One region of the Cupriavidus sp. 05N39 genome, then DNA from elsewhere that is predicted to be linked to it. Evidence: predicted binding sites of a transcription regulator. Region 1 holds the regulator's gene; the other holds the start of a gene.
What was found. The regulator sigma-54, encoded in region 1, starts transcription at its own class of promoters, with help from an activator protein. The targets are predictions, from matches to a motif close to TGGCANGNAANCTGCTTT.
Positions count from the first base shown of each region.

Region 2: AC1DN0_RS11695 (GTP cyclohydrolase II) is a predicted target of sigma-54. The motif match lies at 1,168-1,185, and genes of this name have one in related genera.

Region 1 covers NZ_JBFTNE010000041.1:59,935-72,267, reverse strand. Annotated here, with positions in the region: gene AC1DN0_RS20515 (Na/Pi cotransporter family protein) at 1-857, opposite strand, end outside; gene AC1DN0_RS20510 (adenine phosphoribosyltransferase) at 1,078-1,650, opposite strand; gene AC1DN0_RS20505 (DJ-1/PfpI family protein) at 1,817-2,395, shown strand; gene AC1DN0_RS20500 (ribbon-helix-helix domain-containing protein) at 2,457-2,840, shown strand; gene AC1DN0_RS20495 (monovalent cation:proton antiporter family protein) at 2,868-4,847, opposite strand; gene AC1DN0_RS20490 (KpsF/GutQ family sugar-phosphate isomerase) at 4,998-5,981, shown strand; gene lptC (LPS export ABC transporter periplasmic protein LptC) at 5,997-6,620, shown strand; gene lptA (lipopolysaccharide transport periplasmic protein LptA) at 6,810-7,454, shown strand; gene AC1DN0_RS20475 (LPS export ABC transporter ATP-binding protein) at 7,491-8,135, shown strand; gene AC1DN0_RS20470 (RNA polymerase factor sigma-54) at 8,283-9,758, shown strand; gene hpf (ribosome hibernation-promoting factor, HPF/YfiA family) at 9,808-10,158, shown strand; gene ptsN (PTS IIA-like nitrogen regulatory protein PtsN) at 10,540-10,995, shown strand; gene hprK (HPr(Ser) kinase/phosphatase) at 11,074-12,045, shown strand; gene AC1DN0_RS20450 (PsiF family protein) at 12,219-12,333, shown strand, end outside.
Region 2 covers NZ_JBFTNE010000019.1:1,785-8,624, forward strand. Annotated here, with positions in the region: gene AC1DN0_RS11695 (GTP cyclohydrolase II) at 1-1,114, opposite strand, end outside; gene AC1DN0_RS11700 (acyltransferase family protein) at 1,356-2,474, opposite strand; gene AC1DN0_RS11705 (hypothetical protein) at 2,786-3,310, opposite strand; gene AC1DN0_RS11710 (MGDG synthase family glycosyltransferase) at 3,312-4,493, opposite strand; gene AC1DN0_RS11715 (YfaP family protein) at 4,560-5,399, opposite strand; gene AC1DN0_RS11720 (YfaP family protein) at 5,470-6,297, opposite strand; gene AC1DN0_RS11725 (DUF2300 domain-containing protein) at 6,294-6,840, opposite strand, start outside.

The DNA.
Region 1 (12,333 bases):
AGCGCCACGTTGAACAGCAGGTGGAAATTGACCACCAGCCGCTGCGGATCGGCATCGACCAGCGCCAGCAGGTGCTCGGCCTGCCCCAGCAAAGGCAGCGCGATCACGCAGCCGAGCAGCCGCGACAGCAGGTTCCCCAGGGTGACGCGCTTGCCGGGCTGGTTATTGCCGGAGGTGGTCAGCAGCGCGGAGATGCCGGAGCCCAGGTTGGCGCCCAGCACCAGCGCCATCGCCACATGCAGCGACACCACCCCGGCCGAGGCCAGCGCCCCGCAGAACAGCACTACTGCCAGGCTGGAATAGCACAGGATGGTGAGGAAGGCGCCGATCAGCATATCCAGCGTGGGATCGCCGGTGAGCGTACCGAACAGCACCTTGACTCCGGCGGCCTGCACCACGGGCCGGGTGGCGATGGAAATCAGCTCGAGTGCCAGCGTGATCAGCCCGAGGCCGATCAGTACGCGGCCCACGTGGCCGGGCTTGTTGCCCTTCCAGGACAAATGCAGGATCACGCCGACGAAAATCAGCAGCGGCGACAGCCACGAGAGGTCCAGCGAAAACACCTGCACCATGAGCGCGGTGCCGACGTTGGCGCCCAGCATGATGGCCAGCGCCGGGGCCACGGCGATCAGGCCCTGGCCCACGAAGGAACTGACGATGACCGCGGTTGCGTTGCTGCTCTGGACCAGCCCGGTCACGCCGAGGCCGGCGGCAAACGCCGTGAAGCGGTTGGAAATGCTGGAGGAGAGCACGTGGCGCAAGTTGGCGCCATACACGCGCAGGATGCCGACCTTGACAATGTTGGTGCCCCACACCAGCAGCGCCACGCCGGAAAGCAAATGAAGTAGTACGCCCATGGTCCGCCCTAATGTGACCGGTGCCTCCATCGCTTGCGGACGCAAATGCAGATAAGCAAATGCAGATCGCACGATTCCGCCCGGCCATCGTATCGTTGTCAATGGGGCATTATGCTCCCGCGTGCATGTGCGGGCAACGCCATGGACGTATGGCTTGGAAGGGCCGCAACACCGCGCCCCGCCTGGGATGGGCGGAGCGCTGATGATCCCTGGGCAGGCGTCAGTGTCCGTCGAAGCGGCAAACCGTGAACAGCGGCAGGCCGCTGTCGAGCAGGTGGCGCGAGCCTCCCAGCTCGGGCAGGTCGACGATGGCGGCGCCCTCCACCACCGTGGCGCCCAGGCGTTCCAGCAGCTTGCGGCCGGCCATCATGGTGCCGCCGGTGGCGATCAGGTCGTCCACCAGCAGCACGCGGTCACCGGGCTTGCAGGCATCGGCGTGGATTTCGACCGTGGCGCTGCCATATTCGAGCTCGTACTCCTCCGCCACGGTCTGGAAGGGGAGCTTGCCCTTCTTGCGGATGGGCACGAAGCCAAGGTTGAGTTCGTAGGCCAGGATGGCGCCGAGGATAAAGCCGCGTGCGTCGATGCCTGCCACCATGTCAAGCCGGGCGTCCATATAGCGGTGCACGAAGACATCGATCAGTACGCGCAGCGACTTGGGGTCCTGCAGCAGCGGCGTGATGTCGCGGAACATGACACCGGGCTGCGGCCAGTCCGGCACGGTACGGATGCGTTCGCGCAGGTAGTGGGTGACGTCGCCAAGGGCGGACGACTGGATGGTGGTATTGGGCATGGGGACTCGGTCGGACAGCCAGCCGCGGCGGCAGGCTGCATGCGGTAATGGGTTACTACCCGGGCTGCCGCAAACGGCAACACAATGGGCCCAAGGCTCAGGCGGGCCGCACGGGCATTCCGGTGCGGCACCCGGCCTGACAGCCGTAACCATACAGGAGACCGTGATGGCAAAAAAGATCTTGATGCTGGTCGGCGACTATGCCGAAGACTATGAAACCATGGTGCCGTTCCAGGCCTTGCAGATGGTGGGCCACACGGTCCACGCGGTGTGTCCGGACAAGGCCGCCGGCGCCAGCTGCCCCACCGCCATCCACGATTTCGAGGGCGACCAGACCTACAGCGAGAAGCGCGGGCACAACTTCACGCTGAACGCGAGCTTTGCAGATATCGATCCGGCAGCCTACGACGGGCTGGTCATCCCAGGCGGCCGTGCCCCCGAATACCTGCGCCTGAACGAACGGGTGCTGGAGATCGTGCGTCACTTCGCCAGCGCCAACAAGCCGATCGCCGCGGTGTGCCACGGCGCCCAACTGCTGGCCGCGGCCGGCGTGCTGGAAGGCCGGACCTGCTCGGCCTATCCGGCCTGCGCGCCCGAAGTACGCCTGGCCGGCGGCAAGTACGCCGACATCCCGGTCGACCAGGCACACACCGATGGCAACCTCGTGACCGCCCCGGCATGGCCAGCGCATCCGGCCTGGCTGGCGCAGTTCCTTGCGGTCCTGGGCACCCGGATCGTACATTAGAGACTTCCGAACGCGGCCCGCGAGCATACCCTCGCGGGCCGCCACGCACGGGAGTTGTTCTATGTGTGAAATCTTCATCCGGGCCAACCCGCAGTCGTACGAGGGCCAGTCGCGCTCCCTGCGGCTGCACGGGGTGGCCACCAGCATCCGGCTGGAAAGCCTGTTCTGGGAAGTGCTCGAAACGCTGGCGCGGCGCGACGGCATGAGCGTGGGCCAGCTCATCACCCGGCTGCACGACGAACTGACGGCGTACCGGGGCGAGGCGGCGAACTTCACGTCATTCCTGCGCGTGTGCTGCCTGCGCTACCTGCTGCTACAAGGCGAAGGCCGCATCCCCGCCGATCAGAGCGTGCCGGTCGGCTCGCTCGATGCACGGGCCGTGCTGGAAGGCCTGCCGCCATCCTGGGCGGAACCGGCGCGCCCCGCCAGCCGCGCGGCGGCATAAGGCCGCATTCCCTGCGCGGCGTCAGAGTCAACCGGCAAGCATGCGCTGCTCGGCTGCCTCCAGCGCCTCGGGCTGCCCGCGCAGCACCACGATATCGCCCGGCTCCAGCACGGTTTCCGGCTGCGGATCGAACGCGCGGATGCCGCGCCGGCGCACCGCCGTCACCTCCACCCCGATGCGGTCCAGCCCTAGCGCGCCCAGCCGCCGCCCCACCGCCGTGGCCTCGGGGCCGAGCGAGACCGACTGCAGCCGCACCGACTCGCGCTCGACCATATCCTCCTCGTCGTCGCGTCCGTGGAAGTAGCCGCGCAGCAGGCTGTAGCGCGCATCACGCGCCTGTTGCACGCCGCGCACCACCCGCCGCATCGGCACACCCAGCAGCACCAGGGCGTGCGAGGCCAGCATCAGGCTGCCCTCGATGCTTTCCGGTACCACCTCGGTGGCGCCCGCCTTCTGCAGGATGTCGAGCTCCGAGTCGTCCATGGTACGCACGATGACGGGAAGCGCCGGTTCCAGCTCCTGCACGTGGTGCAGCACCTTGAGGGCGGAGGGCGTGTTGTTATAAGTGATGATCAAGGCAGCCGCCCGGTGCAGGCCCGCCGCGATCAGCGCCTCGCGCCGGCCCGCGTCGCCGTACACCACCGTGTCGCCCGCGGCGGCGGCCTCCCGCACCCGATCCGGGTCAAGGTCGAGCGCCACGTAGGTGATGCCCTCCCGCTCCAGCATATGCGCCAGGTTCTGGCCGCTGCGGCCGAAGCCGCAGATGATGGCGTGTTTTTCGGTCTGCAGGCTCTGCGCCGCGATGCGCGTCATATTGAGCGACTGCATCAGCCATTCGTTGGCGGCAAAGCGCAGCACGATGGCGTCGCTGTACTGGATCAGGAACGGCGCCGCCAGCATCGACAGCAGCATCGAGGCCAGGATGACCTGGATCAGCACCGGATCGACCAGGTTCAGGCCATCGATCTGGTTAAGCAGCACGAAACCGAACTCGCCAGCCTGCGCCAGCCCCAGGCCGGTGCGGATCGCTACCCCCTGGCGCGAGCCGAACAGGCGCGCCAGGCCGGCGATCAGCAGCAGCTTGAAGATGATCGGCACGATCAGCAACACCAGCACCAGCCACAGGTGATCGAGCACCACGTGAATATTGAGCAACATGCCGATGGTGACGAAGAACAGCCCCAGCAGCACATCGCGGAAGGGCTTGATGTCCTCCTCCACCTGATGGCGGTACGGCGTCTCGGAGATCAGCATGCCGGCGATGAAGGCCCCCAGCGCCATCGACAGGCCCAGCCGCTCGGTCAGCGCCGCCATGCCCAGCGTGACCAGCAGCAGGTTGAGCATGAACAGCTCCTGCGAGCGGCGCGCCGCCACCACATGGAACCAGCGGCTCATGACCCGCTTGCCGACAAAAAAGATCAGGCTCAGCGCCACCACGATCTTGACCGTGGCCAGGCCGAGCGCCATCGCCATGTCGCCGGGATCGCGCGACAGCGCCGGAATCACGATCAGCAGCGGCACCACCGCCAAGTCCTGGAACAGCAGGATGCTGATGATATTGCGCCCGTGCTCGCTTTCCAGCTCCAGCCGCTCCGACAGCATCTTGGAGACGATCGCGGTGGACGACATGGCCAGCGCGCCGCCCAGCGCCACCGAAGCCTGCCAGGACAGCGGAAACAGCCAGTTGAAGGCCCAGCTCGCCGGTATCACCACCAGCAGCGACAGCACCACCTGCGAGCCGCCCAGGCCGAATACCTGCCGTTTCATGGCTTTGAGCTTGCCCAGGCTGAACTCCAGCCCGATCGAGAACATCAAAAAGACCACGCCGAACTCGGCCAGGTATTTGGTCTGCGCGGTATCGCTGGCCAGCCCGAGCGCGTGCGGCCCGATCAGGATGCCGACCACCAGGTACCCCAGCATCGGCGGTAATTGCAGCATGCGAAAGGCGACCACGCCGAACACGGCGGCGGCCAGCAGCACAAGGGTCAGGTCCAGCGGAGAGTGCATCGGAAGGATCAGGGTACGCCACCACCGGGCCAGGACAACCCGGCTCGGGCGGCCCTGCCGGCGGATTGCGGCAAGCACGGCAGCCGCCCCGGCCGCCCGATCCCAGGAACAGCCCAAGCGCCATCGCATTCGTTGGTATACTTCGTCGCCATGATAGCTAATTTCAATGCGGATCGAGCACTTCGGCTCGCTCGCGAGACCCTCCAGATCGAAGCCGATGCCGTCGCCGCCCTCGCGGGCCGCCTGGACGGCGAATTTGCGCAGGCCGTGCAACTCACTCTGAATTGCAGCGGACGCGTCGTCGTGTCGGGCATCGGCAAGTCGGGACACATCGGCCGCAAGGTCGCGGCCACGCTGGCATCGACCGGCACGCCGGCCTTTTTCGTGCACCCGGCCGAGGCCAGCCATGGCGACCTGGGCATGGTCACGCGCGACGATGTGCTGATTGCCTTTTCCAATTCCGGAGAGACCGCCGAACTGCTGTCGATCGTGCCGATCGTCAAGCGCATCGGCGCCAAGCTGATCTCCGTGACCGGCAACCCCGCCTCCACGCTGGCCAAGCTGGCCGACGCCCACCTCAACGCCGGTGTGGAGAAAGAGGCTTGCCCGCTTAACCTGGCCCCCACCGCCAGCACCACCGCCGCGCTGGCGATGGGCGATGCGCTAGCGGTGGCGGTGCTGGACGCGCGCGGCTTCGGCGAGGAAGACTTTGCCCGCTCGCATCCGGGCGGCGCGCTCGGGCGCAAGCTGCTGACCCATGTGCGCGACGTCATGCGCAGCGGCAACGCAGTGCCCAAGGTACGCGAAAGCACGCCGCTGGCGCAGGCCCTGATGGAAATCACCCGCAAGGGCATGGCCATGACCGCGGTGGTGGATCCGGACGACCACCTGATCGGCGTCTTCACCGACGGCGACCTGCGCCGCCTGCTGGAAACGCCGCGCGACTGGAAGACCGTGCCCATCAGCGAGGTGATGCACCGCTCGCCGCATACGGTGGGGCCGGACCAGCTGGCGGTGGAAGCCGTGCAGGTCATGGAGGCGAACCGCATCAACCAGATGCTGGTGGTCGATGCCGACCAGCGCCTGGTCGGTGCCCTGCACATCCACGACCTGACCCGCGCCAAGGTCATCTGAGAGCACCCACAAACTATGCGGGATATCCTGTCCTCCCTGAGCCGGCTAGGAATGCGCGCCTTGCCGCTGCTGTTGATGGCGCTAGTGGCGGGCAGCACTTTCTGGCTGGTGCAGGTCAATTCCCCGAAAGAAGCCGCCACCGGGCCGGTGGGCAAGAAGCATGAGCCCGATTACTACATGGTCCGCTTCTCCGCCACCGAACTGGCCGAGGACGGCAACACCAAGATGCGGTTCACCGGCGACAAGATGATCCACTTCGAGGACGACCAGACCTACGAAGTGACGCGTCCGGCCATGCGCGCCTACGAAATCGACCGCCCGCCTGTCACGGGCCACTCCGATCGCGGCACGATGAACGCGGCAGGCTCGGTGATCGACCTGTTCGGCAATGCCTTTATCGTGCGTGCCCAAGGGCCGGACCCGGCCAAGGATCCGCAGATGACAGCCGCCTCGGAGTATTTCCAGGTGCTGATCAACGATGACATCGTGAAGACCGACAAAGCCGTCAAGCTGACCCGCGGCCCGTCGGTGATGACGGCAAACGGGCTGATCTTCAACAATGTCACCCGCGAAGTACAATTGCTGGGTAACGTACGCGGCACCATTATTACGGGGCCGCCGGCGAGTCCCGCGAAGTAGCCCAGATAACAAAGACCCGAGAGGCTGTTGCCAGATGAAGCGAAGCAGTGCTGGCCAGGCGAGCGGGCGCAAACGGTACCCAGGCGGGTGCCGCCCGCGCAGCCCCGCCCGCCTTGCCCGGAAACAGCCGCCAGGAAACGAAGCCGCCCGCGGGCCACAGCCGTCCGCGCCAACCGCCATCACGCCAACATGAATTCACTCCTGACGACATCGTCCTGTCGCCGCCGCAGCACGGCCGCTTTGCTGACGCTGGCAGCCGTCCTCGGCCTCACGCTGGCCGCGCCCGCCAGCGCGGAGAAAGCCGACCGCGAGAAACCGCTGGTACTGGAAGCCGACAACGCCAGCTATGACGACGTCAAGCAGGTTTATGTGCTGACTGGCAACGTGGTGCTGACCAAGGGCACCATGGTGTTGAAATCCGACGCGGCCGAAGTGCGCACCGATCCCGAGGGCTACCAGTACGCCGTGGCTACGTCCAAGGGCGGCAAGCAGGCTTATATCCGCCAGAAGCGCGACAACGTCGACGAATACATCGACGGCTGGGGCGACCGCATCGAGTATGACGGCAAGCAGGAGCTGTCCAAGCTGATCGGCCGCGCACGCATGGCGCGGCTGGCCGGCGCCAAGCTGGTCGACGAGATCCGCGGCGCAGTGATCACCTACGACAGCCGCAACGAGTTCTACACCGCCAGCGGCGGTACGGAGAACGCGACGGCGGGCAGCCCGTCCGGTCGCGTGCGCGCCGTGTTGTCGCCGCGCCAGGAGCAACCCGCCAGCGGCGCCGCCGGCGCCCCGCTGCCGCTCAAGCCTGCGCCCGCCCCCGTCAATCCCTGACGCCGCCGCGTCGCCCGATCCACGGATTCAGCCTTCATGACCGTTACCCAAACCGCACCCTCCCAGCCCGCCACCCTGAAGGACAGCAGCACGCTGGTCGTGCGCCACCTGAAAAAGCGCTACGGCTCGCGCACGGTGGTCAAGGATGTGTCCCTCGACGTAAAGAGCGGCGAGGTGGTCGGACTCCTGGGGCCCAACGGCGCGGGCAAGACCACCTCCTTCTACATGATCGTGGGACTGGTGGCGCTGGACGAGGGCGACATCGTGCTCGACGACAAGCACATCAGCGGCCTGGCCATTCACGAACGGGCACGCATGGGCCTGTCCTATCTGCCGCAGGAAGCTTCGGTGTTCCGCAAGCTGAATGTGCAGGAGAACATCCGCGCGGTACTGGAATTGCAGATCCAGGACGGCAAGCCACTTGGCAAGGCCGAACTCGAGCGCCGGCTGGACACGCTGCTCGATGACCTCCAGATTGCCCACCTGCGCGACAATCCGGCGCTTTCGCTGTCAGGCGGCGAACGCCGCCGCGTGGAAATCGCCCGCGCCCTGGCCTCGGCGCCCCGCTTCATCGCCTACATCATCAGCGAAGGCGCCGTGCTGGCCTCGGGCCGGCCTGAAGACATCATCGCCAACGAGTCGGTGCGCAAGGTCTACCTGGGCGAGAATTTCCGCATGTAACGCGGCGCGCCACAGCAAGCGGCAGCTGCGGCGACCTTGTGCCCAAGGTGGCTCCGGTGTCGCCTTTTACCCTGCAACGATCACGGCGTCATCAGCGATAGCAATTTCCGTTCCACCGGCACGGAAGTTGGGCATAAAATAGGTCGCATGAAACCGTCGCTACAGCTCCGCCTCTCGCAGCATCTCGCGCTCACGCCGCAACTCCAGCAGTCGATCCGGCTGCTGCAACTGTCCACGCTCGAACTGCAGCAGGAAGTGGAACAGGCGCTGACCGAGAACCCTTTGCTCGAACGCGAGAACGACTGGCTCGACAGCCCGTTGCGCGTTGCCGCCGACGGCTCGGTCAACATGCAGAGCGCTCCCGCGCCGGCGCCCGCCGACGGCCAGGGCACCAGCGAGAACCGCCCCGACGGCGCGCCCGAGGCCGAAGACAGCTATTCCGACAGCAACGAGGACTACGGCAACGACTGGAGCCTCGACGACTTCGCCCGCCGCCCGCAAGGCGACGACGACGAAAAGACCCCGATGCAGTTGCGCGACGCCGAACCCACGCTGCGCGAACATCTGATGGAACAGCTCGCGCCGCTGAAAATTTCGTTGCGCGACAAGGGGCTGGCCATCTTCCTGGTCGAGTCGCTGGACGACGACGGCTACCTGAGCGCCTCGCTCGAGGAAATCTGCAGCGAACTGCCGGATGAACTTGAATTCGAGGTCGACGAGATCCACGCCGTCCTTACCCTGCTGCAGAGCTTCGATCCGCCTGGTGTCGGCGCACGCAATGCGGCCGAATGCCTGGCGCTGCAATTGCGCCGCATCAAGCACCCGCAGCGCGACCTGGCGCTGACCATTGTCACCAATCACCTGGAACTGCTCGCGGTGCGCGACTACACGCGCCTGAAAAAAGCGCTGCAGGTGGACGAGCCGGAATTGAAGTCGGCGCATGAACTGATCCGCTCTCTGGCGCCTTATCCGGGCCATGCGTACAGCCGCCCCGAAGCCGACTTCGTCGTGCCCGATGTTTTTGTCCGTAAACTGAATGGCGGCTGGATCGCGCAGCTCAATCCGGATGTGATGCCGCGGCTACGTATCAACGACATGTACGCGCAGATATTGCGCGGTGCAAAAGGCGATGCGGGTGCTGCGGGACTGCAGCAAAAACTGCAGGAGGCACGCTGGTTGATCAAGAATATCCAGCAAAGGTTCGACACGATATTGCGCGTTGCACAAGCTATTGTCGAACGTCAAAAGAACTTCTTCACCCACGGTGAAATTGCGATGCGCCCCTTGGTTTTGCGGGAGATTGCCGATACACTGGGTTTACACGAGTCCACCATCTCTCGGGTGACTACCAATAAATACATGGCAACGCCGATGGGGACTTTCGAGCTGAAGTATTTCTTCGGCAGTCACGTATCCACAGAAACCGGCGGCGCGGCCTCGTCAACGGCAATTCGTGCGTTGATCAAGCAACTGATAGGAGCCGAAGACGCCAGGAATCCCTTGTCCGACAGCCGGATTGCCGAATTGCTCGGCGAGCAAGGCTTCGTAGTGGCACGACGCACCGTTGCCAAATACCGCGAGGCGCTCAAGATTCCGGCAGTTACTCTCCGCAAGACTTTGTAGCCGAGTTGCATCGCCTGCCTGGTGCAACTCTTTCAGAAGGAGAAACGCTATGAACTTCAAGATCAGTGGACACCACTTGGACATCACGCCCCCGCTGCGTGAGTACGTGGAAACGAAACTGGAGCGTATCGTCAGGCATTTTGATCAAGTCATTGGCGTAAGTGTGCTGCTCTCTGTCGACAATACAAAAGAAAAGGACCGGCGGCAGTACGCGGAAATCAATCTACATCTCAAGGGCAAGGACATCTTTGTCGAAGCGCATCATGAAGACCTGTATGCCGCTATCGACGCGCTCGTCGACAAGCTCGACCGGCAGGTGATTCGCCATAAGGATCGCGTGCAAAGCCACGACCGCGAAGCGGTCAAGTATCAGATGGCCGCATCGCAGATGCAGCAATGACCGTGCCTGGTGGCCCACAGACCGGGCCGCCGGTGTCACTCCCTTGAAACCGGAATCAAGCCGCGCCCATAGCGCGGCTTTTTCGTTCCTGGCGCTCATCCGGGACCACGCGGGGGATTCCGCAACGCATATGGACCGGTGTATGCTGTGCAATACATAGTTCTCAAGCTCAACGATTTTTCCGTGCACGCGGCACCGCTTCCGCGCATCGGGTATTGCAATGCACAAGGCGGGGGCGGGCCTGCTCTATAATGGCCAGACGCCCGACACCGGCAGGGGGACACCCGGTGAAACTTCGGACCTTGGTTTTTTCTTCTTTTTTGCCCGGCGCGATGCCTCCCGGCCCCGGGCCTGCTTACTAGAAAACCCTGCGCATTCCACATGAATCGTTTGGCTAAATTGCTGCCACCCGGCAACATCAACCTCGACGTCAGCGTCACCAGCAAGAAGCGCGTGTTCGAACAGGCCGGGCTCCTCTTCGAGAACAACCATGGCGTGGCGCGCGCTACCGTGACCGACAACCTGTTCGCCCGCGAATCGCTGGGGTCCACTGGTCTTGGCGCCGGGGTTGCCATTCCGCATGGCCGCATCAAGGGACTGAAGCAGCCACTTGCCGCCTTCATGCGCCTGGCCGAGCCGATCCCCTTCGAATCTCCCGACGGCAAGCCGGTAGCGCTGCTGATCTTCCTGCTGGTGCCCGAACAGGCCACCCAGCAACATCTGGAGATTCTCTCGGAGATCGCCCAGCTGCTGTCCGACCGCGAGATGCGCGAAGGACTGGCTACCCTGCCCACCCCCGATGACGTGCACCAGTTGCTGACGCAATGGCACCCCTGACCGGCCTCGGCGATCTTTACGCAGGCGAGCGGGGCAATTGTCCCCGCTGTCTGAAAGCTCGCTCCTGAAAGCACCCGCATGGAACTCACTGGCGTCACCTCGCAGTCGATCTTCGACGACAACGCAGCCGATATCAAACTCTCCTGGGTAGCCGGCCTGGAAGGCGCCGACCGGGCGTTCGATGTCGAATTCGCACGTGAAGCCACTTCCGCGGCCGATCTCGTCGGCCACTTGAACCTGATCCACCCGAACCGGATCCAGGTCCTGGGCAAGCCCGAGATCACGTATTACCAGCGTCTCGACGACGAGATGCGCAAGCGCCAGATGGGTGAGCTGATCCTGCTGGAACCGCCCTTCCTGGTGATTGCCGACGGCATGGAGCCACCGCCCGACCTGGAACTGCGCTGCACGCGTTCCTCCACGCCCTTGTTCACTACGCCGGTGTCCTCGGCGGCGGTGATCGATCACCTGCGCCTCTACCTGTCGCGCATTTCCGCGCCACGCGTGACCATGCACGGCGTATTCCTCGACATCCTCGGCATGGGCGTGCTGGTGATGGGTGAATCCGGCCTGGGCAAGAGTGAGCTCGGCCTGGAGCTGATTTCACGCGGACATGGGCTGGTGGCGGACGATGCCGTGGATTTTGTCCGGCTCGGACCCGATTTCATTGAAGGCCGCTGCCCGCCCCTGCTGCAAAACCTGCTTGAAGTGCGCGGCCTGGGCCTGCTCGACATCAAGACGATCTTTGGCGAGACCGCGGTGCGCCGGAAGATGAAGCTGAAACTGGTGGTGCAGCTGGTGCGCCGCAACGACGGCGAATTCGAACGCCTGCCGCTGGATTCCCAGTATCTGGATGTGCTCGGCCTGCCCATCCACATGGTCAAGATCCAGGTGGCGGCCGGCCGAAATCTCGCCGTGCTGGTCGAGGCCGCCGTCCGCAACACCATCCTGCGCCTGCGCGGCATCGACACGCTGCGCGATTTCATGGACCGCCAGCGCGCCGCGATGCAAGCCGATGTGGCATCGCGGGGCCAGGGCCGGCTACTCTAGGCAGCCAGCGCCGTGCCTGGGCTGTTTCAATTGATTGCATTCGTCCGCGCTTCCGTCGTCAACGCGTTTGGGGCACAGGCCGTTTTGTGCAGTAATGGACATTGAGCCCAGCCCGAGTTGCCGCGCCGACATGGCCAGCAGCCATGAAGTTTTCCACAGCCAGGAGAGCAAGCATGAAGAGAATGATCGCGATGTGCGTGCTGGTAGCCCCGCTTTTCGCCAGCGGCGCCTTCGCCCAGAATGCACCGGCCGCAGCAACCGCAACGCCCGCGGCACCCGCAACGTCCG
Region 2 (6,840 bases), on a different contig from region 1:
CATCGGGAATCGCTACCTGTTCGACCACCTCGATACCCTGAGCGGTCAGCGCCCCGTGCTTCATATTACTCATCGAAGCCCAGCGATCGATACGCTTGATGCCAAGCCAGTGAAATACATCGGGCATGAGTTCCTGGAAGCGCATGTCCTGCACGCCGGCCACGCACTCCGTACGCGCGAAATACGTCTCGGCCCGGTCGCCGCCGACCTGGCGCTTGCGGGCGTTGTAGACCAGGAACTTCGTCACTTCGCCCAGTGCCCGGCCCTCCTTGCGGTTGTAGACCACCAGGCCCACCCCGCCCTGCTGCGCCATCTCGATGCAAACCTCGATGCCATGCGCCAGGTAGGGCCGGCAGGTACAGATATCGGAGCCGAACACGTCCGAGCCGTTGCACTCGTCGTGCACGCGGCAGGCCACCTTGGTCTCGGGCTTGCCCAGCTTGGCCACATCGCCGAAAAAGTACAGGGTCATGCCACCGATCGGCGGCAGGAACACCTTCAGGTCGGGCCGCGTCACCAGTTCGGGGAACATGCCGCCGGTCTGCTCGAACAGGCTGCGGCGCAGCATGCTCTCCTTGATCTCGAAGCGGCGCGCGAGCGCCGGCAGGTACCAGACCGGGTCGATCGCTGCCTTGGTGACACGTACGTCGCCATTGGCGTGCAGGATCTGGCCGTCAGGCGTGAGGCGGCCGGCTGCAATGGCTCCCGTCAGTTCCGGCATATTGATGTGTGCCCGCGTAATGGCGATCGTCGGCCGGATATCGATACCCGCCGCGATGCGGTCTGCAAAGGCAGTCGAGACCAGATGGCCCCAAGGATCCAGGGAGACGATCTTGTCCGGGTCGCTCCATTGCGGATGGGGCCCGACGATTTCCGCCGGAGAGGTATCGGTGAGATCGGCGCGATGATCCCGCTGCAACTTGCCGGAGGCCACCGCCAGCGCCCGATACACCGCATAGGCGCCGGAGTGGGTGCCAATGACATTGCGTTGGGCCGGATTGGTCACGCTGGCGATCACGGGTCCGCGCTCCGCCGCCGTGGCGGCCCCCCAGTGGATGGGTTCGGCCGGCTTGTCGCGGCGCGCGTGCGAAGTCAGGACAATATGGTCGGACATGGCAGCCTCGGAACAGGAATCCTGACCAAACGGTCAGGTTTGCAATTCCATAGTAGGCAACCTTCGTGCCATATCCCAATGCTAGTTTCTACCCTGTGTTGCATGCCGCACGATGGCGTGCCGCACCATCCGCGTGCGCGCGCCGCCCCGCTGGCCAGTTCATGGTGCACAGGCACCATGCAAAAGAAAAGCGGCACCCAGCCGCTGGGGCGGGGTGCCGCTAGGCTGTGATCGCGAGGGGTCAGGTCGACCGATGCTGCCCGCCCTGCTGCCGCTGGGCCGGTTCCGCGCGCGCCGGCCACAAGGCCATGCGCAATGCGCGTAGCGGGTCGGTACTCTCCACGTAACGGTGGAACACGGTGCCGGCAACGTTGCTCAACAGCCATGCCAGTATCATGCCCAGCGCATTGAGCAGCGGCCGATTCGGTGCAACGTGGAATACCACCGCGTTCACGACCAGGCACACCGGGAAATGCACCAGGAAGACCGAGTAGGAAATGCGCCCGAAAAATGCCAGGCTCGGGGCCTGCGGCCAGCGATCCAGCCACCCTCCGCGCCGCGCAACGGCCAGCAGCAGGGCGATGGATAGCGCCACGGCAATGCGCAGGCGGAAGTCCACGATCAGTGCCGCCAGCACCACTGCGCCCAGCACCAGCAACGCAACCGGCGAACGCTCCGGTGCGGAGGCCCAGAACGCCAGCGTGCCCATGCCATAGGCGCCGAAGAAGTAAATCGCCCAGATATCCCAGGCCGCATCCCGGTTAAACCAGAACAGCGAAGCCACGACCAGCCCCGCCACCACCAGCGGCCCGAGCGGGCTGCCGCCGACATCGAACCATTGCGCGCAGCGGCGCGCCGCCCACAGCGCAACAATCAGCAAGACGAACAGTTGCAGATCGATGGCCACGTACCAGACGCCGGCCGACAACGCGTCGAAGTCGAGCACGTTGTGCAACAGCAGCACATGCGCCAGGAACTGATGCAGGCCGGGGGCCGACGGAATGGAATCGTGATGCATCCAGGTGCGCGCAATGGCGGCACCGGCAATCGCAATCAGGATGGCCACGCTATAGGGCACCACCAGCTTCTGGTAGCGGCGCCAGATCGCCTGCAAGGGATGCGGCACCACCAGATGCCCGCCCGGCGCCAGGCTACGCGCCGCCAGGAAGCCGCTGATGACGAGAAAAGCCTGAACGGCGATACGCGCGTACTGCGAAAACCAGTCAAGGAGGTCGGGAGCCAGCACGTGCGCCGCATCGGACATGGGGCCGTAGAAGGCAAGATGGTGCAGCACGATCAGTTGGGAACTGATCGCCTTGAGAGCGTCAATGCACGCCATGCGCGAAGGACGGGGGCTCATTTGTTATAAGAATGCTACAAAGTACACAAGGGCCGGATTTTACTCCCAAGAAACACGATCGGTACCGAAACGGGCCAGGATGGAGCGTGACGATTTGTTTCAATGAGGCACAATCACCACATCTTTTCAACAAATAGATATCTTAACGTCACATTAATATGGTTTCGGCTTAGAAACCGTGGCCGATGCCTGCCGTCGCTCGCTCCTGCCAGCCTGTCCCGGCCAGGGCGTTCGGTGGACACGCCGCCTTGGCGGAATTTACGCTGCAACGCGGAAGCGGCTTCGGCCTGATTCAATTCGCGCTGCGCCGGCTAGCGGCGCGCCACCCGGCACGACAGCCAGAAAAGCACCGCCGCCGCCGCTAGCGAAACCCAGTAATCCGTCGGCGCGCCGGCCCACCAGTGAATATGCCAGGGCACGAAATCCGGTGAGAAGCGCGCCAGCCCGAACGCCGGGTTCAGCACGAACCACAGGAAGTCCTCGGCGATCCAGAACAGCATGATGCAGGCGATCACGCGCGCTTCGGCTCGCCAGTTCCAGCGTCCACCGTAGACCAGCGGGAAATGGAAGAACAGTGCCACGCAAGGGAACACCCACGCGTGATAACCGGTCATCGGGCGGCCGCCCCAGAAGATCTCCAGCAGCCAGTGATGTTCGACGCGCCAGGTGGGCAGGTTTGCCGCCCAGCCCGCGGCGCCTTCGATCTGGATCTCCACATTGGCGAAGAAATACGCCAATAGCAGCGTCCAGGCAACGGTAAGCATCAGCACCAGTGGATGCCGCGACGGACAGGACTGCGCGCGCTGGTGCGAAGCCGAGAGATTTAGGGCGCGCATCTCAGCGTCCCGCCTGCGCCACACCCGCAGCCTGCCCGGTCAGTTGGCCGCACCGTTCCAGGTGCCCCAGCACGGTTCCCAGCACGCGGCGCGCCGCCGCCGGTTGCCCCAGCGCGCGGGCGCGCACGCGCATCTGATCGAGCCGCGCCGGCTCCGCCAGCAATAGCCGGACACGATATTCGAGCGACACGAGATCGACTGCCTTGAGCGCAGCGCCCTGCTCCAGCAGGTAATCGGCGTTGCGCTCCTCCTGGCCGGGGATGGGCGCATTGACCACCATCGGCACACCCATCGTCAGGCATTCGGATGTGGTCAGGCCACCGGGCTTGGTGATGACCAGGTCGGAGCACGCCATCAGGCGCTCCACTTCGTTGGTGAAGCCAAAGGGGAAGAGCCGGGAGGTATGCGCGCAAGCCAGTGTCTTGAGCCGCGCCAGCGCCGTCTCATTGCGCCCGGCGAGCACGATCAGCTGGAAATCGTGATCGAGCCGTATCAGTGCATCGGCCACTTCGTCAAGGCCTCCCAGCCCTGCCCCGCCCCCCATCAGCATGATCGTGCGCCGGGCCGCATCGAGCCCGAAGTGCCGCGCGCAAGCCTGGCGATCCTGCGGGTGGGAAAAAGCCGGCACCACCGGGATGCCGGTGGTATGGATGCGGCCGGCCTCGATGCGATTGGCCCGCATGCGAAAGGCGATTTCCTCGCTGGCGGCGAAATAGCCCGTCATATTGGGAATCACCCACATGCCGTGCAGATCGAAATCGGTCACCTGCACCCACACCGGCACCGCCAGCCGCAGCCGGCGTACCTCATGCATCAGGATCTCCGCGGGCAGGAAATGCGTGCAGACGATGGCATCCGGCGCAAATTCATCGATCGCGCGGCGAAGCGCGCGCGTGCTCAGTCGCTCGGCGGCGCGCCGCAGCTTCTGCATCGGCGCGGCCGGGTCGGCCTCGGAGGTTCTCTGGTACAGCATGCCCCACAAGGCCGGATAGCTATTGACCAGCTTGATGTAGAAATCGGTGTAGAGCTTGCGGAAGGTCGCCGGGACGTACTCCATGACATCGAGGTGCAACGTCTGCACGCCCGGAAATTCGGCTTCGGCGGTGAGGCGAAGCGCTTCGGCGGCGCGCATGTGGCCGGCGCCGGCGGAAACGCTGAGGAACAGGATCTTCTGCTGCGACATGGCGATTGGGGTTTCCAGGAAATATCCGGGCTGGCCGGGAATGCCAGGCTTGCGCCCGCAGTGGGATCACTTCATGACAAAGGACTTGATCAGGGTCAGTTCGCCGGCCTTGCGCATTGGCACGAGGAACACCTGCTGCTTTTCGTTGGGGGTGTTCTCATCGGTGATCAACGCGACTTGCGCCACGGTGATGGCCTCCGGGCCGGCGCCGCTGCCGTAGTAGTTGACGTAGACCAGATAGGTGCCGGGCGGCGGCGCGGCGATGGAATAGATCTCGGGCCCGTAACCTGTGGTGACATCGACGTCGAGCGCGCCGCCATTGGTGGCCACGCGATTTGCATAGAACGTGTGCTGGCCATCAGGCGCCACCACGTGCAGGTCCAGGTCGGTCTGATCGCTATCCCAGGACAGCACCACGCGCAGACGCGGGCGTGTCTTGCCCTGGTAGCCGTCGTAGAACTGCACGCGCTTGCTGGCGCCCTGCGCGCTGCGGATTTCCACGCTGTTGCTGCCACCGGAGAAGGCATACGGCCGCGAAAAGCGGCCATCTTCCTCGACCCGTTGCGGCATGGCCACGCCGTTGACCACCAGGGTAGCAACCGGCGCGCCGGTGCGGCGCTCGCGCCCGCCCGGCGACGGGCTCGTGGCCTCGCCCTCAGGCTTCGGCGCTGAACGGATACGCCCGGCGATCATCGCGCTGGCGGCCTGTCCCGCCCGCGTGGAAACCGCCACCGCGGGGTAGTGGACTTCCTGCGTATAGGCCGAGGCCGCGGTGTCTCCGGCGGAGTTGCGCCAGCCGTTGCGCGGCGTGGTGAACTCGATGGCATCGTCCGCGCGCGCGGCCCCCGCCAGCAGCAGCGCCGGCAGGGTCAGGCTGAAAATGGCTAACTTCGGCAAACGCTGCATATCCATGCTTCCTTACTGACGTTCTTTGCGGCTGTTTTTCCGCATTTACTGACCGCGTGCCCGCTACTGCTCAGAACCGCACCGATTTCATCAGCGCCAGCTCGCCCAGCTTGCGCAGCGGCACCACGAGCGTCTCACGCTTTTCGTTGAGCGTGTTCTCGTTGTAGATCAGCGTGAGCTTGGCGGTGATCAGGTCGCGCTCGTTCGCGCCTTTCTCGAAGTTGTAGCCGGCGGCGTTGAAATTGCCCCAGTAGTTCACATAGAACAACCACACGCCAGGACGCGGCGCCGCGCTCGAAAATATCTCCGGTCCCGCGCCGTCCACACTGTCCACGTCCAGCCCGCCCCCCTCCGGCAACAGCGGGCTGGCAAAGAATGCATGGCCGCCATCCGGCGAAATCACATGCAGGTCGACCTCGGCCTTGGGATCGTCCCAGGTCAGCACGGCGCGCAGCTTGGCCTGGGTCTTGGTGGCATCGGCCTCGTAGAACTGCAAGCGCTGGCGCGAAGCGCCGTCGGCGGACACGATTTCCACGCTGTTGGAGCCGCGGCCGAAGGCCCAGGGCCGCGCGAAGCGCCCCTGCTCGTCGGTATATAGCGGCATGGCGGTCCCGTTGACGACCAGGGTGGGCGGCTTGCGGTCGGCCTTGCCGACTTTGCGCAGGCGCCCCTCGATCAGGGTGCGGTACTTTTGCGCGCCCCGGTCCACCGGCGGCTTGGGATAGGCGGCGGTGTAGCGTTCGAGTTCGCTGGACAGGCCACCGTGGCGCCAGCCGCCGACCGGACCTTCGAGATCGGCGACCGGCTCGGCCGCCACGGCCAGCGGTGCTGCGGCACAGGCCAGGGCCAGCGCGCCACAGCGCCAGTTGCGGATGCGTTTGCGGGTGGGTTTCATCATGGATTCTGCGTACGTACCAACTTGCGCGCCAGGGCTTCGACAAAGCCTTCGTCCTGCCCGCGAGGGTGGCGGGCGAACGCAAGGTGGAGATATTCGTGGGCCAGCGCAACACGATCGTCCTCACTGGCAAGCCGGTGGACATAGAGACGGTTACGGCGGGCATCGGCATAAGGGCGCCCTTCGCGGACTTCGCACACGGCAGGCAGCGGCGGGGTTTCGTAGCCCGGCTCCGCCGCGAGCCGGCGCTCCCACTGGGGCGCGCGCTGGGCCAACCATTGCCGCGCATTGGCCACCGCCAGGCAATCTCCGGCCACCGGGCTCTGGAACGAGGTCAGCGTGGCCTGTGGCCACCAGCGTGCCAGGATGGCGTCGAATGCCTGGCCCTGCCCGGCAGCGCGCCGGGCCTCCAGCCAGGCCATGCGCCCCGGGCCGCCCGCATCATGGTGGTAGCGCACCGCGACGCCGGACAGCACCAGCGCATCGGTCAGGTCGGCGGCGGCGCGCGCCGCCGCGGTGGGCGCGCGCGGCAGCACGCGCTGGGTG